One region of the Serinicoccus marinus DSM 15273 genome, then DNA from elsewhere that is predicted to be linked to it. Evidence: predicted binding sites of a transcription regulator. Region 1 holds the regulator's gene; each other region holds the start of a gene.
What was found. The regulator LexA, encoded in region 1, represses DNA repair genes until DNA is damaged. The targets are predictions, from matches to a motif close to TCGAACANNTGTTCGA.
Positions count from the first base shown of each region.

Region 2: the regulator LexA is predicted to act here: its motif matches at 5,902-5,917, upstream of FU792_RS05390 (DUF6504 family protein).
Region 3: the regulator LexA is predicted to act here: its motif matches at 5,793-5,808, upstream of FU792_RS08765 (DUF222 domain-containing protein).
Region 4: the regulator LexA is predicted to act here: its motif matches at 4,496-4,511, upstream of ruvC (crossover junction endodeoxyribonuclease RuvC).

Region 1 is NZ_CP043808.1:956,824-964,347, reverse strand. Features, by position in the region: gene FU792_RS04650 (glycoside hydrolase family 65 protein) at 1-1,440, shown strand, start outside; gene FU792_RS04645 (L-lactate dehydrogenase) at 1,405-2,340, opposite strand; gene FU792_RS04640 (hypothetical protein) at 2,421-3,032, shown strand; gene FU792_RS04635 (LysM peptidoglycan-binding domain-containing protein) at 3,073-3,513, opposite strand; gene lexA (transcriptional repressor LexA) at 3,786-4,505, shown strand; gene FU792_RS04625 (PRC-barrel domain-containing protein) at 4,615-4,947, opposite strand; gene FU792_RS04620 (NAD-dependent protein deacetylase) at 4,993-5,883, opposite strand; gene FU792_RS04615 (sensor histidine kinase) at 5,880-7,370, opposite strand; gene FU792_RS04610 (response regulator transcription factor) at 7,373-7,524, opposite strand, start outside.
Region 2 is NZ_CP043808.1:1,136,260-1,143,783, reverse strand. Features, by position in the region: gene dinB (DNA polymerase IV) at 1-879, opposite strand, end outside; gene FU792_RS05400 (DNA polymerase III subunit alpha) at 873-4,919, opposite strand; gene FU792_RS05395 (SAV_6107 family HEPN domain-containing protein) at 4,925-5,356, opposite strand; gene FU792_RS05390 (DUF6504 family protein) at 5,468-5,845, opposite strand; gene FU792_RS05385 (polyprenyl synthetase family protein) at 6,165-6,950, shown strand; gene FU792_RS19135 (polyprenyl synthetase family protein) at 6,835-7,245, shown strand; gene FU792_RS05380 (Rv2175c family DNA-binding protein) at 7,265-7,524, opposite strand, start outside.
Region 3 is NZ_CP043808.1:1,867,265-1,874,788, reverse strand. Features, by position in the region: gene FU792_RS08790 (CTP synthase) at 1-355, shown strand, start outside; gene FU792_RS08785 (NUDIX domain-containing protein) at 352-963, shown strand; gene FU792_RS08780 (hypothetical protein) at 995-1,798, opposite strand; gene aspS (aspartate--tRNA ligase) at 2,153-3,985, shown strand; gene FU792_RS19200 (hypothetical protein) at 4,208-4,399, opposite strand; gene FU792_RS08765 (DUF222 domain-containing protein) at 4,386-5,747, opposite strand; gene FU792_RS08760 (AAA family ATPase) at 5,851-6,339, shown strand; gene FU792_RS08755 (GNAT family N-acetyltransferase) at 6,436-7,224, opposite strand; gene FU792_RS08750 (replication-associated recombination protein A) at 7,243-7,524, shown strand, end outside.
Region 4 is NZ_CP043808.1:1,592,637-1,600,160, forward strand. Features, by position in the region: gene FU792_RS07395 (WD40 repeat domain-containing protein) at 1-31, opposite strand, end outside; partial or broken gene pdxT (pyridoxal 5'-phosphate synthase glutaminase subunit PdxT) at 269-936, shown strand; gene FU792_RS16745 (cell wall-binding repeat-containing protein) at 924-1,136, opposite strand; gene FU792_RS07410 (SpoIID/LytB domain-containing protein) at 1,048-3,273, opposite strand; partial or broken gene FU792_RS07415 (YebC/PmpR family DNA-binding transcriptional regulator) at 3,604-4,373, shown strand; gene ruvC (crossover junction endodeoxyribonuclease RuvC) at 4,532-5,218, shown strand; gene ruvA (Holliday junction branch migration protein RuvA) at 5,215-5,823, shown strand; partial or broken gene ruvB (Holliday junction branch migration DNA helicase RuvB) at 5,898-7,006, shown strand; gene FU792_RS07435 (preprotein translocase subunit YajC) at 7,291-7,524, shown strand, end outside.

The DNA of each region.
Region 1 (7,524 bases):
TTCTGGGACACCGAGTGCTACGTCCTGCCCTTCCTCGTCTACACCCACCCGCAGGCCGCCCGCAACGCGCTGCGGTTCCGGCACGGGATGCTCGAGGCGGCGCGCCGCAGGGCCGCCGAGATGGCGCAGTACGGCGCCCTGTTCCCCTGGCGCACCATCAACGGCGAGGAGGCCTCGGCCTACTTCGCCGCGGGCACGGCGCAGTACCACATCAACGCCGACGTGGCCTACGCGCTGATGAAGTATGCCCGCGCCACCGGCGACGACCAGTTCCTCCTCGACCAGGGTGTCGACATCCTCGTCGAGACGGCGCGGCTGTGGGCCGATCTCGGCTTCTGGCAGACCAACGGCAGCCGGCAGTTCCACATCCACGCCGTGACCGGTCCGGACGAGTACACGACGATCGTCAACGACAACCTCTTCACCAACGTCATGGCCCAGCTCAACCTGCGGGCCGCGGTGGAGGCGGTGCGCCGGCTCCAGGTCGCCGACCCGTGCCAGTTCGCCCGCGCCGTGGCGCGCCTCGACCTGGGCGACTACGAGGTCGAGTCGTGGCAACGGGCGGCCGATGGCATGCACATCCCGTTCGACGAGGAGACCGGCGTCCACCCGCAGGACAGCCACTTCCTCGAGCGCGAGGTCTGGGACCTCGACGCGACCCCCGCGGACAAGCGGCCGCTGCTCCTCAACTACCACCCGCTGGTCATCTACCGCTACCAGGTGCTCAAGCAGGCGGACGTCGTCCTCGCCCTCTACCTCGCCGGCGACGCGTTCACCGCGGAGGAGAAGCTCACCGACTTCGCCTACTACGACCCCATCACCACGGGCGACTCCACCCTCTCCGCGGTCGTGCAGTCGATCGTCGCGGCCGAGGTGGGCTACCACGACCTCGCGCTGCGCTACTTCTACGCCGCCCTCTTCGTCGACCTGGACGACCGCCACGGCAACGCGAGCGACGGGGTCCACGTCGCCTCGACGGGCGGCGTGTGGAGCGCGCTGGCCGCCGGCTTCGGGGGCATGCGCGACCACGGTGGCGTCCTGTCGCTCGACCCGCGGCTCCCGGCCTCGTGGCCCGGGCTCACGTGGCGTATGCGGTGGCACGGCTCCCGCCTGCGCGTCACCGTCGAGCAGGAGCAGGTCCGGCTCATCGTCGAGGTGGGCGACCCCGTCATACTCGAGGTCCGCGGCGAGCAGGTGCAGGTGGCCGACGAGGAGGTCACCGTCCCCCTGGACGGCCACGGGTTGCGACGTGACGGCGCCCCCACCTCGGAGGCGGTGTCCACCGCCAGCATCCCGACCGACCGCAGCAAGGGTATGCCGGGCCGGCCCACCGGCGTGGTCCCGCACAGCTGGCCGGAGGAGGAGTGGGACTCCACCGGGCCGGTCCCCCGCGTCCGCGTGGGCTCAGAACCCGAGGCTCCGGGCCGCACGACGGAGTGACTCGGCTCCGGCCTCCAGCCCGGCCTGCTCCTCCCGGGAGAGGGTGGGCGCCAGCGGGCGCTCGGCGCCCCCGGCGCCCACGACGGTCGGGATCGACAGGCAGACGTCCTCCAGCCCCAGCGTCCCGGAGAGCAGGGTGGAGACCGGCAGCACCTGCCGCTCGTCCCGCAGCACGGACCCGATGATCCGGCTGGCCGAGGCGCCGATGGCGTAGTTGGTCGCCCCCTTGCCGGCGATGATCTCGTACGCGGCGTGCACCACGTCGTGGGCCATCTGCTCGCGCTGCTCGGCGGTGGTGAGCTCGGTGATCGGCACGGCGCCGACCGTCGCGCTGCTCCACAGCGGGACCTCGGAGTCCCCGTGCTCGCCGACGATGTAGGCATGCACGCTCTGCACCGCCACGTCGCAGGCCTGAGCCACCAGCCCGCGCAGCCGGGCGGAGTCGAGGACGGTGCCGGAGCCGAACAGCCGGGCCGGGGGCAGGTCGGTGACCTTCTGCGCGACGTAGGTGATGACGTCCACGGGGTTGGTCACCATGACGAAGGTCGCATCCGGTGCCGCCTCCACCAGGCGCGGCATGAGATCGACCATGAGCCGGGTCGTGGAGGCGGCCAGGTCGAGCCGGCTCTGGCCGGGCTGCTGCTTGGCGCCGGCGGTCACGGCCACGACGTCGGCGCCGGCGCACACCGAGACGTCCTCTGACCCGTCGACGTGCGCCGCCGGCATGAACTGCAGGCCCTGTCGCAGGTCGAGCGTCTCCGCCCGGACCTTCTCCGCGTCGATGTCGTGCAGGACGACGTGCCGGGCGACCCCCCTCAGGAGGAGCGCGTAGGCGAGGGTCGAACCGACCGAGCCCGCTCCGACGATGGCCACCTTGGGTCCCGAGATGCTGTCCGTCACCGGTCCATTATGGCAGTCCCGGGCCGTCGGCGCCGTCGCGGGATTGGCCCTGCAGCCCGGGGTGTGGTCGACTACCGGACATGAGTGAGCCCACCGACCTCCCCTTCCAGGACGACGAGCGTCGGCCGGAGTCCGTCTACGAGGGTGAGCGACCGGTGGAGAACCGAGCGGACCGTGGCGGTGCCGATCCGGCACCTCGGCAGGACGACCCGCAGGCGACCAATGGCGGATCGACCCCAGGCACCACCCGCCTCGGCCAGCTGTCCGAGCCCGAGGAGACGGAGACCGACGTGCTCGCCGCCCGGGTCACCGGGCCGGAGGACCACGGGGGCATGACCCGCCTCTGGCGCGCCACCATGGACCTGCCGCACTGGTGGTTCGTGGCCGTCGGCGACGCCGGGTCCGAGTCCCCCGCCGCCGCGCAGATCGATGGCCAGATGATGCTGCTGACCTTCACCAGCGCCGAGCGCGCCCGGCACTTCGCCGTGCAGAACGAGATGGTCGCGCCGGAAGAGGACCTCCGGGCGATCGCCCTGACTCCGCAGGAGCTCGTGGACACCGCGCGGGCCTACCAGGACGCCGGCATCGCGGGCCTGATGTTCGACCCGCACCTGTCGGGCTACTTCATGCCGACCGACCAGCTCGGCATCGTCTGGGACGCCGTGCACGAGGCCGGCCCGCAGACCGACTGAGCCGCAGGCTCACCACAGCTCGCGCCGGTCTCCCCTCCGGTCAGCGCCCGGGGATGACGAGCTGCTGACCCGCCGCCACCGACGTGGTGCTCAGGCTGTTGGCCCGCTGGATGCTGGTGATCGCCTGGCTCAGCGGCACCTCCGGCAACTCCTGCGCCGCGATCTCGGACAGCGTGCTGCCCTCCTCCACCACGATCGAGGAGCTGGCGCCGGCCGGTCCGAGCAGCCCGAGCATGGACCATGCCACGAGCGCGACCACGAGGCTCGTCGTCGTAGTCAGCGCCAGCCGGCCCCGCCGCGTCAGCCGCAGGTGTCGAGCCGGCTCCACACGCCGTGCCCGTGCACTCCGGAACTGCGACCCGTCGCCGGAGCGGCCGCGGGCCGACGGCGTCGGCACCAGCCGCAAGTGACCTCGGGCCGCCCCACGCGGACGCGGGACCGGCAGCGGGCTCAGGATGTCGTGCGCGATGGCGGTGCTCATGCTGTTCACCTTCCTCGTGGCGGTGCGGGTCGGACGCGTGTCCGATCGCACGTCTGTTTCATTGATAGCACATGCGTCCGACGCTGTCGACACGCCACCCGAACAGGTGTTTGCCTTGGCCTGGCGCCGGGCGTAGCCTGTGCTCATGTCAGGAACTCAAGCACCCACCACTGACATACCCTCTGACCAGGCATGATGCCGAGACGCCGGGGCACAGCACCACAGCAGCCGCGGCGCGACGAGGGTGGGGCCCGCACGAGGGGATGGAGATCATGGCCACAATCCACGAGATGCCGGATCGCGACGGTGGCGCCGCGCTGACCAACCGTCAGCGCCGGGTCCTCGACGTCATCCGCGACTCGGTCGACCACCGGGGTTACCCGCCGAGCCTGCGGGAGATCGGTGACGCCGTCGGCCTCACCTCACCCAGCTCGGTGGCCCACCAGCTCAAGACGCTCGAGCGCAAGGGCTACCTGCGCCGCGACCCGCACCGCCCGCGGGCGATCGAGGTCGTGCACCCGGGCAGCGAGGGCTCGGGATACCGGCGCCGCGACGCCGAGGCCGGCCCGACACCCACCGAGGTCCACGACGAGACCGGCATCGGTGACGCCCGCCCCCAGCCGTCCTACGTCCCCATGGTCGGCCGCATCGCGGCGGGCGGCCCGATCCTCGCCGAGGAGGCCGTCGAGGACGTCTTCCCGCTCCCGCGGCAGATCGTGGGCGACGGGGAGCTGTTCCTGCTCAAGGTCGTGGGCGACTCCATGATCGACGCCGCGATCTGCGACGGCGACTGGGTCGTCGTGCGCCGCCAGCCCACGGCGGTCAACGGGGAGATCGTCGCCGCGATGCTCGACAACGAGGCCACCGTCAAGACCTACCGCCACCGGGACGGCAAGACCTGGCTCATCCCCCACAACCCTTCCTACGAGCCGATCGACGGCGATCACGCCGTGATCCTCGGCAAGGTCACCGCGGTCCTGCGTCGGGTCTGAGGCCACCTCCCCGACGCGACCCCGGGTGCCACTGCACCGACGACCCCGACCGCGGCGTCGGTCCCCGGCCCCTCCATCCTCTCCGGGGCCGACGCCGCAACTCCTGCGCTCAGCCCGAGGGGGCCGGCCCCTCGTCCACGGAGTAGTAGTCGTAGAGCTGCTCCTCCTCGTCCTCGGTCAGGTGCCCGTCGCACGGGATGTCCGGTGCGTCCTTGATCATCGCGAGGGGGTAGGGCACCTGGATGCGGCCGCGCTGGATCGTGGCGTTGGACACCGGGCAGAAGACCTTGCGCCCGCCGAACCACCCGGTCCGGACCGACACCCACGCCGGGCTCCCCGTGCCGTTGTCGAGGTAGACCTGGCACATCCCGCCGACCTTGTGCCCGTCCTGGTCGACGACCTCGGCGTCGTACATCTCACCCAGCTGCTCGTAGGTGACCACAGCGACCTCCTCGCCGGCGGCCCGTCCGGACCGTCCTCGCCCAGCCTAACCACCGAGGTCGGCGACCAGCGCCGGCAGCACGTCACCGACCAGGGCATCGACCCCTACCGTCGTCTCGGCGTCGCCCCGCGTGCCGCCCCGGGTGACCACGGCGACGGGTATGCCCTCGCGCGCCGCTCGTCGGACGAACCGGTAGCCGCTCATCACCTGCAGCGAGGAGCCGAGCACGAGCAGGGTGCGGGCCTGCTCGACGAAGGTGTAGGCCCGCGCCACGACCTCCTTGTCCACCGAGCCGCCGAAGAAGACGACGTCGGGCTTGAGCCGGTCCTGCCCGCAGACCAGGCACCGGGGCGTGCGGAAGCGTTCCACCTGGGCCTCGGGCAGCGCGACGTCGCCGTCCGGGCGCACCGGCGAGGTGGCGTCGACCACGGCCAGGAACCCGGGGTTGGCCTCGGCGAGCCAGTCCTGCACCTGGGCGCGGGTCGTCACCTCCCCGCAGTCCAGGCACACCACGCTGGAGAGGGTGCCGTGCAGCTCCAGGACCCGTCGGCTGCCGGCCTGCTGGTGCAGCCCGTCGACGTTCTGCGTGATGACGTGACGGACCAGGCCAAGCCGCTCCAGGTCGGCGACCGCGCGGTGCGCGGCGTTGGGCCGTGCGGCCGCGAAGCGGGTCCAGCCGACGTAGGCCCGGGCCCAGTAGCGCCGTCGCACGTCCGCCGACCCGACGAACTCCCCGTGCTGCATCGGTTGCACCCGACGGGTCCCGTCCGGTCCGCGGTAGTCCGGGATGCCGCTGGCCGTCGACATCCCCGCCCCGGTGAGCGCCACCACCCCACCGGCCCTCACCAGCTCCCGGAGCCGGGCATACCTCCCCGGCTCCACCGACGTCTGCGCGGGCAGCGTGAGCGCGCTGTCGAGCGGCCCGACCGCGCTCACCGCGCCCCCTCGCGCGGCAGCGTCAAGACGAAGCGGGTCTGGCCCGGTCGGGACTCCACCCTGACGTGGCCGTCGTGCGCCCGGGCCACCGCGGCGACGATCGAGAGCCCGAGCCCCGTGCTCCCGGCGGCCCGGGAGCGGGAGTCCTCGCCGCGGGCGAAGCGCTCGAAGACGGTCTCCTGCAGCCGCTCGGGTATGCCTGGTCCGTCGTCCTCGACGACCACCTCGACCGCGTCGGCGGTGGCCCGGAGCCCGGTCGTCACGGTCGTCCCGGGCGGGGTGTGGGTGCGGGCGTTCGCGAGCAGGTTGACCAGCACCTGCCGCAGCCGCGCCTCGTCGCCGACGAGCTCCACCGGGTCCTCGGGCAGGTCGAGCACCCAGGTGTGGTCCTGCCCGGCGGCGCGGGCATCGCTGACGGTGTCCAGGCAGACGAGGGTGAGGTCGACCGGCTCCCGCTCCAGCGGCCGACCCGCGTCGAGCCGCGCCAGCAGCAGCAGGTCCTCGACCAGGCCCTGCATGCGCAGCGACTCGGCCTCCACCCGGTCCAGGGCGTGCCGGACTCCCGGGGGCACCGGCTGGCTCTCCCGGCGGGAGAGCTCGGCATACCCGCGGATCGAGGCGAGCGGCGTCCGCAGCTCGTGCGAGGCGTCCGCGACGAACTGGCGCACCCGCTGCTCGCTGGCATGACGCACCGACAGCGCGGACTCCATGGTGTCCAGGAGCTCGTTGAGCGCCTGCCCGACCTGCCCCACCTCGGTCCCCGCCTCCGTGGCCGACGCCGGCACCCGGTCCTCGACCGCCACCTCGCCCCGCTCCAGCCGTTGCTGGGAGACCCGCCGCGCGGTCGCCGCGACCCGGTCCAGGGGTGCCAGGTCCCGCCGCACCAGCCACGCCGAGCCCGCACCCGCCGCGAGGAGCGACAGCAGCGCCGCCGGCAGCAGGATGAGCACGACCTGGCGCGTCGTGTCCGTGACCCCCGCCAGGGGCAGCCCGGTCAGCAGCGTGTCGCCCTGGGCACCGTCCTCCACCACCACCCGATAGTCCCCCACCCCGGCGCCGAGGTCCACGGAGAACGGCTCGGACCCCGTGGGCGACCCGGCGGCGTCCTGCGCCGCCTGCTCCAGCAGGGCCAGCTGGGCGTCGTCCAGCGAGCCCAGCCGGTTGTCCGTCGTGACCACGGAGTTCACCACCGCCTCGCCGTCGCGCAGCACGACGGCGAGCGAGCGGTCGCCGCCTCCTGGCGGGCGGGCGGGACCGCGCTCGTCGAGGTCCTCCCCCGGCCCGGCCGGTGGCGGCTGGTCGAAGCCGCCCCCGACCTCGTCCCCCACCCGCTCGCTGGACAGGCGCAGGTCCTCGTCGAGCTGCCCGACGAGGGTGTGCCGCAGCGCGAGGACGGTGGCGACCCCGGAGACGAGGAGCACGCACGCGAAGATCGCCACCACGGAGGTGACGATCTTGACGCGCAGCGACCTGGGCCGACGGGCCACGCTCAGGATCCCGCGGCTGGCTTGAGGACGTAGCCGGCCCCACGCATCGTGTGGATCATGGGCTCGCGGTCGAGGTCGATCTTCTTGCGCAGGTAGGAGATGTAGAGCTCGACGATGTTGGCCTGGCCCCCGAAGTCGTAGTTCCACACCCGGT
Region 2 (7,524 bases), 180 kb from region 1:
GGAGAAGCGCACCGTGAGCACCACGGTGCGGCCCAGCACCCCGGCATGGCGCATGCGGCTGGCCGTCCGCTCGGCGAGGTGCAGCAGCTGCCGGCGGACGAGGTCCGGGTCGTCCACGTCGTGGCTGAAGGTCTCCGAGGACCCCACGCTGCGCTCCCGGCGCTGCGGCACGACCGGGTCCTCGTCGATCCCCCAGGCCAGGGTGTGCAGCCGCGCGGCGGACTGCTCGCCGAAGGCGCGGCGCAGCGTCGTCACGGGCACGTGGGCCAGCTGGGCCACCGTGTGCAGGCCCAGCCGGTGCAGCTCGGCCTCGGTGGACTCTCCCACCCCCCACAGCGCACCCACCGGCATCGGATGCAGGAAGGGGACGACCTCTTCGCGGGCGACCACCCGCATACCGTCCGGCTTGGCGACCCGGGAGGCCATCTTGGCGACGGCCTTGGAGGGGGCGGCGCCGACCGAGCAGGTGATCCCCTGCTCGTCGGCCACGGTGTCGCGGATCCAGCCGCCGATCCGCTCCGGGCCTCCCCAGCGTCGTCCGGTCGCGGAGAGGTCGAGGAAGGCCTCCTCCATCGAGACCGGCTCGACCTGGGGGGTGACCTCGGCGAAGATCGCCATCACCGCCTCGGAGACCCGGGCATAGCTGTCCGGGTCGGGCCGGACCACGACCAGCGGCGGGCACAGCCGGCGCGCGGTGGCCATGGGGATGCCGGACCGCACGCCGTAGGCCCGGGCCTCGTAGGTCGCCGCGAGCACCACGCTGCGCCAGCCTCCGCCGACCACCACCGGCAGGCCGCGCAGGTCCGGCCTCTCCAGCAGCGAGACCGCGGCGTAGAAGGCGTCCATGTCGACGTGCATCACCCACCCGCGACTCACCACCCCGGGCTCCCCGGGCTGGAGTGCCACAGCTTGGTGCCCGGCTGCCGGGTCGCCTCGCCCGCGGGCGCGACGTCGGCATACGGCGACTGGGCGAAGCCGGAGGCGTGCAGCAGCACCCGGCGGCCCGCCGGGGCACCGGCCTTCTCCGAGGCCCGCCGCGAGGCGTCCTCCGCCTCCTGCGCCAGGAGCCGGGCGGTGCGCTCGGCCTGCTCCATCACCTCGAGCGCCGCGGCGCGACCACCGAGCTCCCAGGCCTGGGCGACCTCCCCCAGCTCCCAGGCCGCGGTCGCCCTGATCGACACCCCGCGCGGACCGGTGCGGCGCACCACACCACGCACCATGAGCAGCCAGGAGTGGAACACGGTCGCGGCGTAGGGACCCTGGACGTCCTCGAAGAAGGTGGCGTCCGCCGGTCCGCTGCCGTCGTCCACGGTGAGGAAGACCACCCGCCTGCCGGACCGCACCGGCGGGGTCTGGGTCGCCACCTTGGCACCGGCCACGAGCACCTCGGCACCGCCACGGTAGGAGAGCAGGTCCCGGGACCGGGTCACCCCGAGGTCGGCCAGCATCGGACCGAAGCCGGCCACCACGTGCTGGCTGACGTCCATGCCGAGCACCTCCAGCTCGGCCCGCAGCTGCTCGGACCCGCTCATCTCCGGCAGGCCGCTGCCGACGAGCGGTGCGGGGTCGTCGCCGAACTGCAGCGTCAGCTGCGTGGTCGCGGAGGCGGAGGTCTGGTGCCAGGACCGGCGCCCGACCGCCTGGCCCTCCGCCCGCGCCGCCACCTCCCCGGCGCCGAGGGCGGGAGCCGGACGGTGCCGCGCAGCACCGGCGCGGCCACGACCGCTGGCGGCGTGGCGGGACCAGCGCTCCAGGTCACGCACGTGCAGCATCAGGTCGCGCCGGGTGAGACCCACCCGCCCGGTCGCCGTCCCCGCCCGGGCACCGGGACGTGCGGGGCGAGGGGCACGCCGTCCGACCCGGTGCAGCTCGTCCAGCCCCCCGGCGAGCACCAGCCGCTCCGCCGTCGGGCGGCTGGGGCGGGCCCGGTGCCACAGGTCTGCCAGGGAGTCGTAGGGCTGGCCGGCGACGATCCGCGAGACCTCGTCCTCGCTGATCCCCTTGACGTCGGACAGGGACAGCCGGATGCCGTAGCCACCCGCCCGGCGCTCGATCAGCCGCATCGTCACGTCGACCCGGTCGGGCGCCCGCCGCAGCGTGCCCTGCGCCGTGGCCGGCTGCACGGTGGCGTCGAGAGGACCGAAGCCGCCCCGGCCACCCGCCTCCTGGTCGGGCGGGTCGTCCTCGCCCGAGCAGGAGGGGTCCACGCGTTCGACCCGGTAGGCCGCGCCCGAGGCGTTGACGTCGAGCCCGAGCACGTGGACCCCCATCGTCCTGGCCTCGTCCAGGATGAGGCGCTTGGGATACATCCCCGGGTCGTGCGTGAGGACGCCGGCGAGGAAGGCCGCCGTGTGGTGCGTCTTGAGCCAGGCCGACTGGTAGGTCGGGAGCGCGAAGGCCGCCGCGTGGGCCTTGCAGAAGCCGAAGGAGGCGAAGGCCGCCAGCACCTCCCAGATCCGGTCCACCTCCCCCGGGCGGTAGCCCCGTGCCGCGGCCGCCGCGCGCCACCACACCTCCACCTCGTCCTGCCCCGCCGGGCTGCCCATGGCCCGGCGCACCTCGTCGGCCTGGGCCAGGGACACCCCGGTGGTCCGGGCGACGATCTGCAGCACCTGCTCGTGGAAGACCACCACCCCGCACGTCTCCTCCAGGTAGGGCACCAGGCTGGGGTGGAGGTACTCCGGCTCGCCCCACCCCTGACGCGCGTGCAGGAAGGGTCGGATCATGTCGGACTTCACCGGCCCGGGACGGAAGAGCGAGATGTCGATGATGATGTCGGCGAAGGTCTCCGGGGCGAACTTGCCGACCAGCTCCCGCTGCCCGGGCGACTCGATCTGGAAGCAGCCGAGGGTCCGGGTGGACTGGATCAGGGCGAAGGTGTCCGGGTCGTCGAGCGGCACCTGGGTCCGGTCGTCCAGGTCGATCTGCACGCCGTCGACCCGCGCGACCTCGTCCAGGGCGTGCGTCATCGCCGACTGCATCCGGATGCCCAGCACGTCGAGCTTGAGCAGGCCGAGCTCCTCGACGTCGTCCTTGTCGAACTGGCTCATCGGGAAACCCAGCCAGCTGGACTCGACCGGGGTCCGGTCGAGCAGCCCGGTGTCGGACAGGACCACACCGCACGGGTGCATCGCGAGGTGTCGGGGCAGACCGTCCAGCGACTCCACCAGCTCCATGAGCAGCTGCATCCGTGGGGCGTCCAGCCCCTGACGGCGCAGCTCGGGCAGGTCCCGGACCGCTGAGCGCGCGTCCCGGGCGCGGATGTGCGGGAAGGCCTTGGCGATGACGTCGATCTCGCCCGGCGGCATCCCCAGCGTGGCGGCGACGTCCCGCACGGCGTGCCGCACCCGGTAGGTCTCGGTCATCGACACGCAGGTCACCCGCTCGGAGCCGAAGCGTTCCAGGATGCGTTCGTAGAGCTCGGTGCGGCGGGCGGACTCGACGTCGATGTCGATGTCCGGCAGCTGGGCGCGCAGCGGCGAGCAGAAACGCTCCATGAGCAGGTCGTGCTCCAGCGGGTCGACACCGCTGACGCCCAGCAGGTAGGTGACCAGGCTCCCGGCCCCCGACCCGCGGGCGGCCACCCGCACGCCGTTGTCCCGGATCAGGTCGCACACCTGGGCGACCGTGAGGAAGTAGGTCGGGTAGCCCAGGCCGGCGATGACACCCAGCTCGTCCTCGAGCCGCTCGTGGATCCTGCGCCGGGACGAGGCCCCCGCACCGGGATAGCGCGTGGTGACGGCCTGCGTGCAGCGCTCGGTGAGGACCTGGTGGGCCTGCCCGACGCCCTGCACCCCCAGCACCTCGGGCTCGGGCAGATGGACCGCTCCGATGCCGAGGTCGGACCGGGCGTCCTGGTGGCAGGCCGCGGCCAGCTCCAGCGTCTCCCGCAGCAGCTCCTCGGCGCGGGCCCCCGGCCCGGCGGCGTGCTCGAGCTGGCGGGCCAGCCCGTGCATGGTGGCGGTCGTCGCCAGGTGACCGGCGCTGCTGACCCGGTCCAGGTGGCGCTCGTCGAGCGCCACCCGCCGCCGGGCGGCGTCGAGCACGTCCACCACCCTGGCCTGGTCGGGACGGGCGTGCCGCACCGCGGCCGTGAGCACCGCGGGAATGCCCGCCTCGCGGGCCAGCGCCCAGGTGGCCGTGGCGTGCGCCAGGCTGCCCGGCGTGCCGTCGGGGCCGCCGTGGCAGACCACCTCGACCCGCACCGCCCCCGGTGGGAGCAGCCGGGCCCACCCCGTGAGCAGCTGCCTGGCCAGGTCCCGGCGGCGCGCCAGCAGCGCCCTGCCCACGTCGGAGTCCGGGCCGAGCAGCAGCACGACGGGGGCCACCCCGGCCGTGGCGGCCGCCGCCCGGGCGATCAGCTCGGGCGTGACCCGGGGCACGGAGCGTTCGCCCGACAGATGCGTCTGGGTGACCAGACGGCACAGCCTGGCCCACCCCGCCCCTGCCTCGGCGCCACCGCGCTGGCCGCGTGCGAGGAGCACCACCCTCGGCTGCTGGTCGTCGACCAGCGTCCCGCCCTTGACCGGACTGCGGGGGCCCCGGCGCTCCGGCCGGGCATCTGGTCCCTCGCCCCAGCCGCGGCCGGGTGCCACCCGCCGTTCATGCTGCTCCTGCTCCCGGAGCCCGGTGACGAACGGGCTGCGGTCGACGCCGGGGTGGCGGGTCTGTCCTCCCGGCCCGGGTGGCGAACCCGCCAGGGCGAGGTCCACCCCCAGCACCGGCGCGATCCCGGCCTCGCCGCAGGCCCGGACGAAGCGCACCGCGCCGTAGAGGCCGTCACGGTCGGTCAGCGCCAACGCCGACTGCCCCAGCTCGGCGGCCCGGGCCACCAGCTCGGCCGGGTGGGACGCGCCGTAGCGCATCGAGGCGCTGGAGGCGACGTGGAGATGGACGAAGTCGTCACCGGCTCCGGCCACCGGGCTCACCCGTGACCCAGCGGGACCAGCTCGGCGTGCACCGGCGCCTCGCACGGCAGGTGCAGCGAGGCCCGCACCAGCTCCAGGAAGCGCTCCCCCGCCCGGACCAGGTCGTCGGCGTCCCGGGCGGTGACGCTGCCGGCACCACGCTCCAGGGCGACCCGTCGCCGACCGGACGCGGCGAAGAACGCGGCCCACTCGGTCAGCTCCGGCGCGACCGAGGGCAGCACCTCCCAGACGCTGCGCGGGCGGCTGCGCGGCACCGGTGTCGTGCGGGCGGCCAGCAACGCCGCCCCGGCCCGCAGCGCGGCCAGGTGGGCACAGGTGTAGCGCTCGGCGGCGGTGCCGCTGTGGCACGCCTCCAGGAGCACCCCCCGCGAGCGCTCCAGCAGGTCCAGCACGGCCCCGGCCGTGACCCCCGTCTCGATGACCGTCATCTCGTCGTCCTCTCCGTCGTCCTTCGTCGTCTGGCTTCGTCGTCTGGCTGCGTCGTTCGTGCTTCGTCGTGCTCGTGCCCTCGTCGCGCGCTCCTGGCTCCGCCGGCCTCGTCAGTCGGCGACCCGTTCCAGCCACCACCGGCCGCCCTGCACCAGGTCGTAGACCCCCGTCCCGGACGCCTTCCCGGCACCGGCCTCCACCCGCCAGACCACCCGCTCCAGCTCTGTCGCGCCGGTGCTCCCACCCGCCGGGTCCGCCGAGGCCCGGGCGTCCTCCCGCCCGTCCTCGCCACGCCACCACGGCACCCGCTGGGTCCATCGGCTCAGCACCGCACGCACGAGGTGCACCCGTCCCCGCCAGAGGAAGACGGTGGGGACCTGCGGGCACCCGCCGTCGGGGTCCGGCGCCACGGCCCCCTCCAGCCGGATCCCGTGCTCGCCCGCGGCGCCGGTCCTCACCTCGACCAGCTCCTGATAGCTCCTGCTCATGCTGCTCCTCCTCGCGGACGACGGGGCGACCGATCGGTCACGGGACGACCCGTGGATCGAACTTGTGTTCGATCCACGGAGACAAATGTACGACTCGCCCCCGACAGACTCAACCCCTCCCCGTGGCGCTTGTGGACAACTTCTGCGCCCACCCGGGCACCCGCAGCACCATGGATCCGTCGGCAGGTCCGGGTCGTAGGAGGGGGCGACCCGGACCTGCCCGGCGCAGCGGCTAGGCTCGGGGGCAGGGCGACCCGCCGGGCCTACCGCCCTTCCGGCCCACCCATCGGCCACCCGGTCAGGCACAGGAGGACTCGCGATGCACGTCCTGGACGGCGTGGACCTCCGCCCCCGCGTGCAGCAGGCCCTGGACGAGCACCTCGTGCGGCAGCGCGAGGTGCTCGCCGGGCTCGGCCCCCCGATGACCCCCCTGGTGGACGCCGTCGCCGACCTCCTCTCCGGCGGGAAACGGCTCCGGGCGGCGTTCCTCTACTGGGGATGGCGCGCCCTGGGGCAGCCGGACGGCCCCGGGGTGGTCCGCGCCGCCAGCGCGATGGAGATCTTCCAGGCGGCAGCGCTCCTGCACGACGACGTCATGGACAACAGCGACCTGCGCCGTGGCCGGCCCGCGGCGCACCGCACCTTCGGCACGTGGCACCAGCAGCAGGAGTGGTCCGGGGACGCGCAGCGCTTCGGTCACGCGGCGGCGATCCTGGCCGGCGACCTCTGTCTCAACTGGACCGACGAGGCCTTCGCGACGAGCGGGCTGCCGGCCGCCGCCCTGCAGCGCGCCCGGCCCGAGTTCGACCGGATGCGCACCCAGCTCATGGGCGGCCAGTTCCTCGACATCCTCGAGGGGGCACGCGGGTGGCGCGACCTCGATCTCGCCGCACGGCTGGAGCGGTGCCGCACCGTCATCCGGCACAAGAGCGCCCGCTACTCCGTCGCAGCCCCTTCTCATCGGCGCGGACGCCGCCGGCGCCTCCGCGGTGACCCGCGCGGGCCTGGCCCGCTACGGGGCTGCGCTCGGCGAGGCCTTCCAGCTCCGCGACGACGTCCTCGGCGTCTTCGGCGACCCCGGGCAGACCGGCAAGCCCGCCGGTGACGACCTCCGCGAGGGCAAGCACACCGTGCTCGTCGCGTATGCCCTCGCCCACGCCGATCCCGACGGGGTCGCCCTGGTCGAGGCTTCCCTCGGCGACCCGGACCTCGACGAAGAAGCGGTGCAGTCCCTGCGCGAGGTGCTCGTCCGGTCCACCGCCCTGCAGCGCACCGAGGAGCTCATCAGCGACGGCGCCGACCGGGCGCTGCAGGCCCTCGACCAGACCCCCGGCCTCACCGACGAGGGCACGCAGGCGCTGCGCGACCTCGTCGGCGTGTGCACCGACCGCGCCGTCTGACCGGCTCTCCCCGACGGACCTAGAAGGCCTCCTCCTGGGCGCGGCGTCGCACCTCGGTCTTCGCCCCGGCGTGCAGGGAGGCGATCGCGCTGCCGCCCGGCAGCGTGTCGTCCGGGGCGTGGAGCCAGGCGACGATCTCCTCGTCGCTGTGCCCGCCGTCGCCGAGCACCGTGATGGTGCCGCGCAACGTCGGCAGCGGACCGTCGTCGACGAAGAAGGTGGCGGGGATCATCACCACCCGGTCCGGGCCGCGACGCACCCCCACCACGTCCCGCTCCT
Region 3 (7,524 bases), 910 kb from region 1:
CGCGGTGCTCACCGAGGGCTCGGTCGTGGCCGAGGCCTACGGCCAGACCGAGGTGACCGAGCGGCACCGGCACCGCTATGAGGTCAACAACGGCTATCGCGAGCAGCTCGCCGCGGCGGGCCTGGTCTTCAGCGGCCTGTCCCCGGACGGCACCCTCGTCGAGTTCGTCGAGCTGGACCGCGAGACGCACCCCTACTACGTCGCGACCCAGGCGCACCCGGAGTTCAAGTCGCGGCCCGACCACGCGCACCCGCTCTTCGCCGGGCTCGTGGCCGCAGCGCTCGAGGCGCAGCGCAGCCAGCGGCTCGTCGAGGTCGAGGGTCGGCAGCACCAGCACGAGCTGCCGGGCGCATGACGCTCGACGCGCCGCGGCTCGGCCCGGACGAGTTGCGCGACCGGCCGGGCCGGCGTGCGGTGCGGCGCTCGGAGGTCGCCATGAGGGGCGCCGTCTGGAACGTCCACCGCGACGAGGTCGAGCTGGACGACGGCCCCGCGACGCGGGAGTACGTCCACCACACCGGCGCCGTGGCCGTCCTGGCCGTGCGCGAGGACCGGGGCGCGCCGGAGATCTTCGTCATCCGCCAGTACCGCCACCCGATCGGCACCGAGGACTGGGAGATCCCCGCCGGGCTGCTCGACGTCGAGGGCGAGCCGCCGGAGGAGGCCGCGCGGCGTGAGCTCGCCGAGGAGGCGGACCTGCGGGCCGAGCACTGGGAGCCGCTGGTCAGCTTCACCCCCTCGCCCGGCGGCCTGGACGAGACGATCCACGTCTTCGTCGCGACCGGTCTGTCGGACGTGCCGCAGGCCGAGCGGCACGCGCGGGAGGGCGAGGAGGCGGGTATGCCGTGTGGCTGGGTCACGCTCTCCGACGCCGTCGCGGCGGTGCTGGGAGGCCAGGTGCGCAACGGACCGCTCCTGCTGTCCGTGCGGCGCTCGCGCGCCGGCTCGAGCGGGGTTGAATAGGCCGCGGCGGGCGGGCACACCGACGCGGTGCTCAGAGGGGTATGACGGTGGCGCCGAGCAGCCCGGTCAGCAGCTGCCAGCCGATGACGCCGAGCATCCCCCAGAGCAGGAGGAGAAGAAACCCGTAGCCGCCGCCCGAGCGACGCTCCGGTGGCGGGGCGCGGTGGTCGCGCCACCCGCCGAGTTCCCAGATGGCATACGCCACCACCCCGAGCCCGCCCGGCAGGCCGATCAGCCAGAACCAGAACCAGCGGTTCCCGTGCCGGGGGACAGGCCCCGCCACCACGAGTGCCAGCATGCCGCCCGCCAGCACCAGAGCGAGAACGGTGTGAACCCGTTCCGTCCGGCCGAGGTCGAGGTTCACGGTGCCTGCGGGGATCTGGCTCTCGACGAACTCCTGCTGGATCCAGGCCAGCTCCTGCTCCGACCAGGTGCCCCACATCGTGGGGGTGGGATCCACGTGACCAGGAACGGCGATGCGTGGCCGTCCATCGGCGAGCGTGTAGATCAGCTCGAAATCGCTGTCCTGGGAACCGTTGGCATCGACGAGTTCGGACCGCGGGTCTGTCCACCACCCTCCCGCGCCGGAGATGTCCGGCCTCGACTCCACGAGGGCGTAGCTGGTGATCCGACCGTCGGCGACGTCCCGGACCGCCGATGACTGACCGACGAGCTGCCAGCCGCCCGCGAGGCTCGCGATGACCATCGCGGACCAGAGCCCGACGACGACGATGCTCAGCAACGGCCTCAGAGGCAGGCGACGGCGACCACCGGACCCCGCACGGGTGATGCGCGACTCCGCGTCCTCCGCGACCTCACGGGCGTCCCTCGACATCCCGTCACCTTGTCACGACAGGGTGCGGGCGTCCTGTCGAGCTATGGCGGCGCCGCTGAATCCCGTCGCGACGTCGGTCGGCGCGGCCGTAGACTTGCTCCCGTGCCCGGGGCGGCGTGACGACCCGCCGGCCGCGCGCGGACGGCATACCTGTGCCAATCGCGCGGGACCATCCGCGGCGCCGCGCGTCCGGCGACACCGACGAGAGACGCCACGCGGGTCCCCCGTGCGGCGAAGGTGTGGTGGCACCGCGACCTGGCCCCCGCCCACACCTCCCGGGCTGCCCACAGCGGCATCGCCGGGCGGTGGTCTCCCCCTCCTGCTCCGGCGGTCCGCGCCGAGAGGAGAGAGATCATGCTTCGCACCCACGAGGCCGGCACCCTGCGGCCCGAGCACGTCGGCACCACAGTGACCCTCACCGGCTGGGTCGCCCGACGACGCGACCACGGCGGCGTCGCCTTCATCGACCTGCGCGACGCCAGCGGCGTCGTCCAGGTCGTGGCCCGCGACGAGGTGCTGACCGGCACCGCCCACGACCTGCGCAGCGAGTACTGTGTCCAGGTCACCGGTGAGGTCACCGCCCGGGCCGACAAGGACGTCAACCCCGAGCTCGCGACCGGGGGAGTGGACGTCGTCGCCAGCGAGATCGAGGTGCTGAGCGAGGCCGCCCCGCTGCCCTTCCAGATCGACGAGCGGGTCAGCGTGGGCGAGGAGGCGCGGCTTCGCCACCGCTACCTCGACCTGCGCCGTCCGGGAGCCGGGACCGCCGGGCAGAACCTCAGGTTGAGGTCGAAGGTCAACGCCGCCGCCCGCACGCTGCTCGCCGAGCGTGACTTCGTCGAGGTCGAGACCCCGACGCTCACCCGGTCCACCCCGGAGGGCGCGCGTGACTTCCTCGTGCCCGCGCGGCTCCAGCCGGGCAGCTGGTACGCCCTGCCGCAGAGCCCGCAGCTGTTCAAGCAGCTGCTCATGGTCGCCGGGATGGAGCGCTACTACCAGATCGCGCGGTGCTACCGCGACGAGGACTTCCGCGCTGACCGCCAGCCGGAGTTCACCCAGCTCGACGTCGAGATGAGCTTCGTCGAGCAGGACGACGTCATCGAGCTCGGCGAGGCGATCGCCGCCGCCGTGTGGCGCACCATCGGGGTCGAGCTGAGCACGCCCTTCCCGCGGATGACGTATGCCGAGGCCATGCGCCGCTACGGCTCGGACAAGCCGGACCTGCGCTTCGAGGTGGAGCTCACCGAGTGCACCGACTACTTCGCGGACACCTCGTTCCGGGTGTTCCAGGCCGACTACGTCGGCGCCGTCGTCATGCCCGGCGGCGGCAGCCAACCGCGGCGTCAGTTCGACGCGTGGCAGGAGTGGGCCAAGCAGCGCGGCGCCAAGGGCCTGGCTTACGTCACCGTCGGCGAGGACGGCTCGTTGGGCGGACCCGTCGCCAAGAACCTCTCCGACGCCGAGCGCGACGGGCTGGCGGCGCACGTCGGCGCGCAGCCGGGCGACTGTGTCTTCTTCGCCGCCGGCGGCACGAAGTCGTCGCGGGCGCTGCTCGGGGCGGCGCGGCAGGAGATCGCGCAGCGATGCGACCTCATCGACGAGAGCGCCTGGAGCTTCCTGTGGGTGGTCGACGCGCCGCTCTTCGAGCCCGCCTCCGAGGCCGTGGCCGCGGGTGACGTGGCCGTCGGCGGTGGCGCCTGGACGGCGGTGCACCACGCCTTCACCTCGCCCAAGGCGGAGTTCCTCGACACGCTGGAGTCCGACCCCGGGTCCGCGCTGGCCTACGCCTACGACCTCGTGTGCAACGGCAACGAGATCGGTGGCGGGTCGATCCGTATCCACCGGCGGGACGTGCAGGAGCGAGTCTTCTCGATCATGGGGCTGTCGGCCGAGCAGGCGGAGGAGAAGTTCGGCTTCCTGCTCGAGGCGTTCAAGTACGGCGCGCCCCCGCACGGCGGCATCGCCTTCGGCTGGGACCGGATCGTGGCGCTGCTGGCCGGCACCGACTCGATCCGCGACGTCATCGCCTTCCCCAAGTCCGGCGGCGGCTTCGACCCGCTGACCGCGGCCCCCGCCCCGATCACGCCCGAGCAGCGCAAGGAGGCGGGCGTGGACGCCCGTCCCGAGCCGAAGGCCGAGGCGGGCCCGGACGCGCAGGGCTCGGCGACCGCCGACGCCACGCAGTAGCGCATTGGAACGGGCATCGGCCTCCTCCGCGGTGCTGGCGGCGGTCGCGGTCGCGCGCTCGTCACCCGCATCGGCCTCCCCGGCACGGTCTACGTGTGTGACCGGGGAGGTCGATGCGGGAGTCAGGCGGCTCCTGTGCCGGCGCCGGGTTGTCGCACCACCGGAGGACCGAGCCCGACCGGCGGTCTGTCGGCTGCAGGGGCGGGCGCGGTCTCGCAGGTGTCAGCGGTCCGAGCGGGACCCCTGGTCGGCGGGCAGCCGACGTCTCGCGCTCCGGGCAGGACCGCGCTGGCGCGAAGGTAGAGCGAGGGCGGCACGGCGGTCTGCCGGGGGCGTTTCTCGGCCCTGGTTGCAGCGTTGGCACAGTCCCTGGGCGTTGCCGGGGCTGGTGCGCCCGCCGTCACGGTGGCGCACCCGGTGGTCGATGTGCCGGATCGGAGCCCCGCACCACGGGGTGCGGCAGTAGCGGTCGCGGCTGATCACTAGCGCGCGCTGGGCGGCGCTGAAGAAGCGTCGGCGTGAGTCGCGGGCGAAGACCTCGCCGGTCACCGGGTCGGCGTACAGCCGCCGGACGAAGACCCGCGCCTCGTGGAGTTCGTCCGGATCTGGGGTGGGCGAGGCGCCGGTGGCTGATCCTCTCGCTGGGCGAGGCGGCACCGCCGGACCGTGCGACAGGCCGCAGGCCCAGCGGACGCAGCGCGCCCCCGCAGGGCACGCGGCAGGTGCCTCCGCTGCCCCCGGTGCCGGCCCGGTCCGCAGAGCTGGTCTCACGGGCGGCTGGCGTCTGCGGCTCCGCCTCTGCCGAAGAGCTCGGTACCCCATGGGCGGGATCCGATGTCGAGGCCAGCTCTCCGGTGTCGACAGCGCGGCGAGGCGTCATCAGGTCCCGGGCGCTCTGCGCCGGGACGGGCCCGTAGCCGTCGAGGAAGGCCGCGACGGTGTCGCCCGCCATCAGCGAGGCATCCGTCATGACGAGGCTGAGGTCGATGTCCGGCAGGGTGACGGGGTCGCGCCCCGTGACGTTGGCATAGAGGGTGTCAGCCATGATCTTGCCCTGGCTGCGAGGATCGCCGGAGGCTCGCAGGCCCTCCGCGTGCTTCTTGAGCGCGGCATGCACGGCCACGCCCTGCGCGGCGGGGAGCATCGCGGAGATGACGCACATGACGTCCGGCGCCGGACGCATCGCGACGTAGGCGTCCTCCGCGGCCCGGGCGGCGCGACGCACGTGGGCCTGCGGGTCGAGGTCGTAGACCAGGGCGGTCACGGCGTCGCGGAGCTGCTTGGTGGACAACCCGGAGAGTCGACCGGCCAGGCGCTCGTCGACGAGGGAGCGGTCCTCTACGGAGAGGCAGGCGGTGGCGCGCGTGACGACCTCGGCCTGGTGCGCGTCGATGACCCCCTCGCGCAGGGCGGCCAGGGTCTGCGGCATCTCCCGGGTGAGGGCGCGCGAGCAGGTGAGCCGGTTCGAGGAGCGTGCGGGGGACACCTTGCCAGCGAGAGCCAGGTCGTCGGCCACGCCGGTGCCGACGCGGGCAGCCGGGACGCCCTCCGCCTCCTGCCGGGCTCGCTGCGAGCGGTCGAACTCGTCGCTCAGCACGGCGTGCGCGGCAGCAGCGGACCGGGTGAGGTCCTCCAGTGCCCGCACGAGCTCCAGTCGCTCGGCGTCGCCGCAGTCCGGTCGTGGCACGGCGAGGCGCTTGGTGAGCGCCCGGATCTCGTCCCCACTCGCCGGCTCCACCTGGCTGCTCGGGCTGCCGTCCACGTCCCCCACCCCCTCCGGTGGTCTGTGTTTCCTACCCTCAAGGTATCGAACACATGTACGATTGTCAAGAAGGGGCCGACCCGTCGTCGCTACGGTGGCGACCATGCTCATCGTGCTCCGCGGCAACTCCGGGTCCGGGAAGAGCACGGTGGCGCGTCGGCTCCAGGAGGTCCTCGCGCCGCACCCGACGGCGATCCTCCAGCAGGACCACTTCCGGCGGGTCGTCTATCGCGAGCGCACCGGTGAGGGCGTGGCGCACGCCGAGCTGCTCGAGGTCGCCGCCCGTCATTGCCTCGACCGCGGGCACCACGTCGTGCTCGACGGCATCCTCGATGCCACGACCTACGGGCCGATGCTCCAGCGGTCGGCCACGCACGCCGGGGACGCCCGGTTCTTCGCCTTCGACCTCGCCTTCGAGGAGATGGTGCGCCGGCACGCGACCAGGCCGCAGGCCAGGGAGTTCGGGGTCGAGGAGATGGCCGGGTGGTACCACGGCTGGCAGCCGCTGCCTTTCGTCGAGGAGGAGCGCATCACTGCCGGGGAGTCCGTCGACCAGATCGTCACCCGCGTCGTGGGCGTCAGCCACCCCTGAGCAGGGCGAGGTCTCCAGGACATGTGCCGAGTGGCCCACTCCGGGGCACGTCAGAGGCCTCTCGGGACACCGGAGTGGCCCACTGGGCGTCATGGGTCAGTCGCCACGGGCGAGCATGCGTGAGTGCCAGGCGCGGGCGGTGCGATAGCCGAGCCGCGCATACAGTCGCCGGGCGGCGTCGTTGTCGCTGAAGACGCCGAGCGTGCAGACGCCGTGCTCGGCCACCGCCCACCGCGTCAGCGCGGCGCTGACGACCCGCGCGAGCCCGGCGCCGCGACGGTCGGTGGCGGTGACGATCCCGGCCAGGTGGGGTATGCCCGTGGCCTCGCGCTCCGCACCGCCGACCGCCACCAGCGCCCCGGTGCGGTCGCGCAGCCCGACCCACCGGTGCACCCGCCCGGTGCCGATCTCGGTCCAGACCCGCGGGTTGTGGGCACGCGTGAACGACTCCAGCTCAGCCGCGTCAGCCGCGTCGTCCAGGGGTATGACGTCGTGCTCGCGGACGTCGACCTCGGGTGGCTCCTGCGTCCACATCCACTCCCAGTCGCCCCCGCCGCCGAGGTCCAGCACCTCGTGCGCCACGGCCGCGTGCTCCTGCGGCACCGACACCGCCCGTGCGGCCAGCCGCCGCAGGTGACCCCCGTCGCGCAGCTGGGTCAGGGCGGCCCGGACCCGGGAGCCCTCCCGAGGGTCGGCGCCGGCATCAGGCATACCCGACGACAGCGGCGCGACCCAGAAGCCGGTCCGCTCGCCGAGCCGCTGCACGAGCGCCACGTCCTCGTGCACCCACACCTCACCCGCGAGCGGGTCCGGCAACGCCCAGCGCACCCACGGGTCGCCCCCGGAGAGCGCCAGCAGGTCGGCGTGCCGGGTCAGTCGGTCCACGGCGTTAGCCTGACATCCGTGTCCGACCTGTTCACCTCCACCCAGAGCGCCGCGGCCGGGGACGCCGGCGGTGCGCTCGTCGCCCCACTCGCGGTGCGGATGCGGCCTCGCACGCTGGAGGAGGTCGTCGGTCAGCGGGAGGCGCTGCGGCCCGGCTCACCGCTGCGGCGGCTCATCGAGGGTGGTGGGGGAGCGGCCGGCCCGCTCTCGGCGATCCTGTGGGGCCCGCCGGGGACGGGCAAGACCACCTTGGCGCACCTCGTCGCGCACGCCGCCGACCGCACCTTCGTCGAGCTCTCG
Region 4 (7,524 bases), 640 kb from region 1:
GCAGCGGCAGCACGAGCAGCAGCGCCGCCACGACCGCGGCGAGGAGCAGCGCGCCGACCGGCCGGCGCGCTCGCGCCCCGCAGGACTGGCGGGCGGCACCTCGCGCAGGTCGGCCAGCAGCCCCCGGAGGGCGCGGAGGGCGCGGTCCTTGCGCGGGTCAGTCACGGTCATCGACAGCCTCCTTCATCCGGGCCAGCCTCCCACCGCGCGAGGTAGGCCCGGTGCCTCCACACACCTCAGTCTCCCGGGTCGGCCGGATCGTTCCCTGATGACCTGTTCCGGGACGACCTCGGTATACCCGCCAGGACCGGGCAGCGACCGCTCTACACTGCGGGCCGTGACCTCTGTGACCGTCGGCGTGCTCGCCGTCCAGGGCGACGTGCGCGAGCACCTCGCCGCGCTCCGGTCCGCCGGTGCCGACACCCGCGCGGTGCGGCGCCCGGCGGAGCTCGAGCAGGTCGACGGCCTGGTCGTCCCCGGCGGGGAGTCCACCACGATCGACCGCCTGTGCCGCATCTTCGGCCTGCACGAGCCGATCCGTGCCCGGATCGCCGGCGGTATGCCCGTCTACGGCTCGTGCGCCGGGATGATCCAGCTCGCCGACGAGATCCTCGACGGCCACCGGGAGCAGCAGACCTTCGGCGGCATCGACATGACGGTGCGGCGCAACGCCTTCGGCCGGCAGGTCGACAGCTTCGAGGCCGACCTGCACCTCTCCGGGCTGCGCGACCCGCAGCGCCCGGTCCGGGCCGTCTTCATCCGCGCGCCTGGGTCGAGCGCGTCGGCGACGGCGTGGAGGTCCTCGCCGCGACCGACGGTCATCCCGTGGCGGTCCGCCAGGGTGGCCTCCTCGCGACCAGCTTCCACCCCGAGGTGACCGGTGACCACCGGGTGCACGAGCTCTTCGTGCAGATGGTGCACGCTCAGCGCAGGTAGCGAGCCAGCCGATCCATCGTCGGTCTCGTGATGCCGCCGGTCCCGCCGAGGACGTACATCGACCGCGGCCGCAGGTGGCTCAGCGCCTGGTCGGCGCCGGCCGCGACGCGGTCACCCGGGGTCAGCACGAGCGGTGCGTCGTGACGGCCCGCCAGCGCGGCAGCCACGAGCGCGTCCGGGAAGTCGGTGCCGAGCGCCACGAAGGCCGGGTCGGGCCGCGCGGGAAGGTCGCCGCGATCCGGGCCGCGGTGCGGTAGCGGTCGTCCCCGGCCCAGCGCACGACGCCGCCGGAGGCATATTGCCGGGCCTGCCGCACGACGGTGTCGGTGACGGCGCCGTCGCCGCCGAGCACGACGATCTCGCGCGGCTGCAGGCGCCGCAGCGCGCGCGGATCGTGGTGCTCGGCAGACCTTCCGGTCGCGTCAGCAGCAGCGGTGCCTGCTGCCCGTTGGCGACCGCGGCCCCGGCGAGCGCGTCGGGGAAGTCGCGGCCGCTGGCCAGCAGCACCCGGTCCACCCGGCTCGGGTAGTAGCCCGCGAGCGCGGCGGCGGTGCCGTAGCGGTCGGTGCCCGCCACCCGGTCGACCCGGCCGGTGCGGGCATACCCGCGCAGGTCTCGCAGCACGCCACCCGAGACGGCGTCGGTGCCGCCGAGGACGACGAGCCGGTCGGGGCGGAGCCGCTCCAGGGCACGGGTCGTGGCGCCGGGCAGCCGGTCGTGGCGGGTCAGCAGCAGCGGGGCGTCGTAGACCCCGGCACGGGCCGACGCCGCCAGCGCGTCCGGGTAGTCCTGCCCGGAGACGACGTAGACGACGCCCACCCCGGGGCTCCACTGCTCGGCGACGCGCGCGGCGGTGCCGTAGCGGTCGGTGCCGCTGAGGCGCACCGGCTTCGTCGGGGTCGGCGCCGCCCCCGCGAAGGTGAAGTAGTCCGATGACAGTCCCTCGGACCACGTCGGCCAGTAGCGGGAGAGCATGAGGCCGGTCCCGGTGGCGTGCGCGTAGGTGTAGGCACCGCCGGAGGTGAAGCCCTCCACCCGGGCGGTGAGGATGCGGCCGCCCCACGCGCCGACCCCGTCCCGGGTGAGCACCTGGACCCGCTCGACGCGATGGATGCCGTAGCGCTGCTGCAGCGCGGTCCGGGGCAGCGATGCGCTCCACCGGTGCCGCGGGTTGGCCGGCGTCGCGTCGTAGGGGTCCTTCTGCGCGCGCAGGTAGTCGTGCCCGTTTCCGGCGGCGATGGTCTGGCCGCCGGTCGAGGCGGAGTACATCGTGGTCGCCAGCCGCCGGCCCTGCGGGAAGGCGAAGGTCAGCACCTCACCGGCGGTGTCGTCGACGGCGGCGTTGTTGGCGGAGTACTCGTAGGAGAGGAGGGAACCGTCGCCGCGGCGCACGCCACGACCGCGGTAGGCCTGGCACGCGGTGCTGTCGCAGATGTCGTAGTAGGAGGTGCTCGCGCTGCGGCGGGCGTAGGTGCGCGCGGCCACGGACTGCGCCCGCAGCGCCTCGGGGTGGAAGGACGGACCCATCTCGGCGGCCACGACCGAGCGCAGGTAGTGCTGCTCGGGCAGGTGGTTGACGGTGGCCAGGGCCGAGCTGCCGTGGTGGGTCGCGGTGAGGGCGCCGCGGTAGACCCGCCGGCTGCCGCCGGGCAGGTAAAGGTCGACCGTCCCCTCTTGCGCGGAGGAGAAGGTGACCGGGCAGCGGCGGGACATGCCCGAGGGCCACCAGGAGGACCAGGTGGAACCGTCATACCCCTCGAGCACGCAGGACGTCGCCGAGGAGGTCGTCGCGCGCACCCGCCACTGGCTGCGTCCGGAGGGCAGGGCGTAGGTGCGGCTGCCCGGTGCGGCAGAGACCCGCAGGCCGGAGCGGTGCGCCACCCGGGTGACCCCGTCGCCGTCGATGGTGATGCCCACCGAGATGTCCTGGGCGGACCAGGTCTCCAGCCGGGTGCCGGGGTAGTAGAAGTCGACGATCTCCTCGTGCGACAGGCCCTCGAGGCCCGCGCCGTGGGCCCCCCACTGCGACATGCCGATCCGGTGGCCGTAGCCGCCGCCGGTGATGTCGTAGCTGCCGTCGGCGGGCACCGGGTAGACCTCCGAGCCCGGCACCGGCGCCGGGAGCACGTCGTCGGTGGTGACGACCGTGGTCTCGCCCAGGTCCTCGGCGCTCTCCGGCTCGGGCGCGGCCTGCGCCTGCTGGGCCCAGGGGAGCGAGCTGCCGGACGCAGGGTCCGCGAGGTCGGGCTCGGGCGCTGCGGGGCTGGCGGACGCGGGGGCACCCGTGAGGGACACCACGAGTGCGAGCGCGAGCCCTGCGACGGAGGGACGTCGCACGATGACTCCTCGTCGAGTAGGGGTGGTCGAGCAGGGACCGGCCCGAGCCACCCTCCACTATGCGGCACCCGGGGGTGGTGGGACAAGAGTGAGGCGTGGGGTATGCCCGGCCCCGGGTCAGCCGGGCGGCAGCTGCATCAGCAGCAGGTCGGGGGCGCCCTCCGGCACCCAGTCCGGCCGGATCGCCCCGATCTGCGCGCCCGGATCTGCACCTCACGAGGGTCCCCCGGCATGCGGGTAGCCTAGGGCGTCGATCCCTGCCGCCGCGTCGAGGTCCCGAGGGACCTGTGCGAGCGGCATACCCCGAGACGACGGATGCGAGGACACCGGATGAGTGGTCACTCCAAGTGGGCGACGACCAAGCACAAGAAGGCCGCGATCGACGCCAAGCGCGGCAAGCTCTTCGCCAAGCTCATCAAGAACATCGAGGTCGCCGCGCGCATGGGTGGGGGAGACCCGACCGGCAACCCGACGCTCTACGACGCCATCCAGAAGGCCAAGAAGAGCTCGGTCCCCACGACAACATCGACCGGGCCGTCAAGCGCGGCTCCGGCGCGGAGGCGGGCGGCGCGAGCTACGAGGCCCTGGTCTACGAGGGGTATGCCCCCGGCGGGGTCGCGCTCTACATCGAGTGCCTCACCGACAACAAGAACCGCGCCGTCATGGAGGTGCGCACCGCGCTCACCCGCAACGGCGGCTCGATGGCCGACAGCGGCTCGGTGGCCTACCTCTTCGAGCGCAAGGGCCAGGTCGTGGTGCCCAAGGAGCAGGAGGGCGGCGAGACCGGCGAGGACGCGCTGCTCGAGATCGTGCTGGAGTCCGGGGCCGAGGAGGTCGAGGACCTCGGCGAGTCCTTCGAGGTCATCTCCGAGGCCGGTGACGTCGTGGCGGTGCGCACCGCGCTGCAGGAGGCGGGCATGGACTACGACTCGGCCGAGGTGACCTTCGTGCCGAGCATGCAGGTGCCGCTGGACGTCGACGGCGCCAAGAAGGTCATCCGGGTCGTGGACGCGCTCGAGGACTGCGACGACGTGCAGAACGTCTACTCCAACGCCGACATCTCCGACGAGGTCCTGGCGCAGCTCGACGAGGCCGAGTAGTCGCGAGCGGCGCGTGCTTGACTGCTCGGAGCAGAAAGGACCCGTGAGCGCAGCGAGGTCCACGCTGTCTCCGATGGTGTGTCGCGGCCGGGGAGCGGCGGCGAGGCTGTGTAGCGTGGAGTCCGAACATCTGTCCACACCTGCGGAACGGGAGCGGAATGCGCGTGCTCGGCGTCGACCCCGGCCTGACCCGGTGCGGTCTGGGGGTGGTCGAGGGGCTCCCCGGGCGCCAGCTGCGGCTCGTCGAGGTCGGTGTGGTGCGGACACCGCCGAGCGAGGACCCGGCGGAGCGGCTGCTCACCCTGCAGACCGAGCTGGACGAGTGGTTCGCCCGGACCCGCCCGGAGGCAGTGGCCGTGGAGCGGGTCTTCGCCAGCACGCGCAACAGCAGCATCATGGGCGTGGCGCAGGCCTCGGCGCTGCCGCTGCTGGCCGCAGCCCGGCTGGGGCTCCCGGTCGTGCTGCACACGCCGTCGGAGGTCAAGGCCGCGGTCACCGGCAACGGCCGGGCCGACAAGGGCCAGGTGACGCGCATGGTCACCCGGATCCTCACCCTGGAGCAGGCGCCCCGACCGGCCGACGCCGCCGACGCGCTGGCGCTGGCCATCTGCCACCTGTGGCGCGGGGGGTCGCAGGCTCGGCTGGAGGGTGAGGCCGGTGGCTCCGACCGCTTGAAGGACGCCGAGCGCGCAGCAGCCAGGGCGCGGCCCAACCGGCTGGCCCAGCTCCACGACGAGCACCGCACGGCGGCCCGGTCCGCTGCCGCCCGGGCCTCGGCCCGCGCTGGCGGTCGCGTCACCAGCACCGTCACCACCGCCACCAGCAGCAGGAGGAACCCCCGGTGATCGCCTCGGTCCGCGGCACGGTCCGCCACGTCGGCCTCGACCACCTCGTCGTCGAGGTCGGGGGCGTGGGGCTGCTCGTGCACACCACCCCCGAGACCGCCGCCGGGGCGAGCAGCGGCCAGGAGGTCTCGCTCGAGACGACCCTCGTCGTCCGCGAGGAGTCGCTGACGGTCTACGGCTTCGACGGCCCGGACGCCAAGGCGATCTTCGAGCGGGTGCAGACGGTCAGCGGCGTGGGGCCACGGCTCGCGCTGGCGATGCTCTCGGTCCACTCGCCCGACGACGTCCGCGCGGCGATCGCCCAGGGCGACCTCGTCGCGCTGACCAAGGTGCCCGGCATCGGCAAGAAGTCGGCCGAGCGGCTGGTGCTGGAGCTCAAGGACAAGATCCTGGCGGTCGGCGTCGACCCGGGTCTGCCGCAGCGGGCCGCCGGGACTGTCGCCTCCGCGGACGACGCCGTGCAGAGCCAGGTGCGGGAGGCGCTGCAGGGTCTCGGCTGGACGGCCAAGCAGGCCGACGGCGCGCTCGCCACCGTGACGAAGGACGAGGCGCCCGCCGACGTCGCCGCGCTGCTGCGCGCGGCCCTCCGGGAGCTGGGCCGGTGACCGAGGCGGCCGGTCGGCCCGACGACGCCTCCGACGACGACCGCTCGTCCGAGGACGGCTCCTACGAGGTCGAGGTGCCGGAGGAGGCGTTCACCGCGGCCGAGCGGGTGGTCGACCCTGCCGGCACCGACGAGGAGCGGCGGATCGAGGCGGCCCTGCGCCCGCGGCGACTGGCGGAGTTCCCCGGCCAGCGGCGGGTGCGCGACCAGCTCGGGCTCGTGCTCGAGGCGGCCCGGCGTCGCGGCAGCCCGCCGGACCACGTGCTGCTGTCCGGGCCGCCCGGCCTGGGCAAGACGACGCTCGCGATGATCATCGCCGGCGAGCTGGAGCAGCCGATTCGGATCACCAGCGGCCCGGCGATCCAGCACGCCGGGGACCTCGCCGCCGTGCTGTCGTCCCTGGTCGAGGGAGAGGTGCTCTTCCTCGACGAGATCCACCGGATGTCGCGGCCGGCCGAGGAGATGCTCTACCTCGCGATGGAGGACTTCCGGGTCGACGTCATCGTGGGCAAGGGCCCGGGCGCGACCGCCATCCCGCTGGAGCTGCCGCCGTTCACCGTGGTCGGCGCGACCACCCGGGCCGGGCTGCTCCCGGCGCCGCTGCGGGACCGCTTCGGCTTCACCGGGCACCTGGACTACTACGCCACCGAGGACCTCGTGGCGATCCTGCACCGCAACGCCGCGCTGCTGGAGATCGAGGCGGACGACCCCGGCATCACCCAGATCGCCTCCCGCTCCCGCGGCACCCCCCGCATCGCCAACCGGTTGCTCCGGCGGGTGCGGGACTGGGCGCAGGTGCACGGACAGGACGTCGTCGACGAGCCGGCCGCCCGCGCGGCGCTGGCGCTCTTCGACGTCGACGAGCTCGGCCTGGACCGGCTGGACCGGGCCGTCCTCGATGCGCTCTGCACCCGGTTCGGCGGCGGCCCGGTGGGGCTGTCGACGCTCGCGGTCGCGGTGGGCGAGGAGCCGGACACCGTGGAGACGGTGGCCGAGCCCTACCTCGTGCGCGAGGGCTTCATGGTGCGCACCCCCCGCGGCCGCGCCGCGCCGCGAGCCCGGCCGCCTGGGCCCACCTGGGCCTCACCCCGCCCGCCGGCGCCGGTGGCGGCGTCCCCGGCAGCACCGGCGGCCGCTTCGGCGCCGACGACGACCCGCCGCAGACGCTCCCGCTCGGCGAGTGACCGTGGAAGTCCTGCCGGGGCAAGATTTCCCCGGTCGGCGGGCATACCGGCAGTGGTGCTGACCGTGGAAGTCCTGCCGGGGCGTGCATTCGCCGGTCGTTGGGCCTACGGGGGATGGCCAGGGCCGCAATCGAGTGGCGGGGACACGGCACACCGGCCTCTTTGATGGCCCCAGCGGACTCACCTAGACTGCCCCGGGTGCCTGCCGCGCGCCTGGGCGCGGGCGGCGGGACGACGGCGTCGCACCCGGCGCCCCACGAGACACGCTTTCGAAGGGTCACTCCATGACACTGGCGACCGGCTCCGCTGCGGGCGCGGGGGGCTCCGGCCTCACGCTGCTCATCCTGGCACTGCCGATCATCTTCCTGCTGTTCCTCATGTTCAACCAGCGGCGGCGTGCCCGCTCGGTGAACGAGGCGCAGAGCCAGCTGCAGCCGGGCCAGGAGGTGATGACCACCTCGGGCATGTTCGGCGTGATCCGCGCGGTCGAGGACGAGGTCATCCACCTCGAGGCCGGG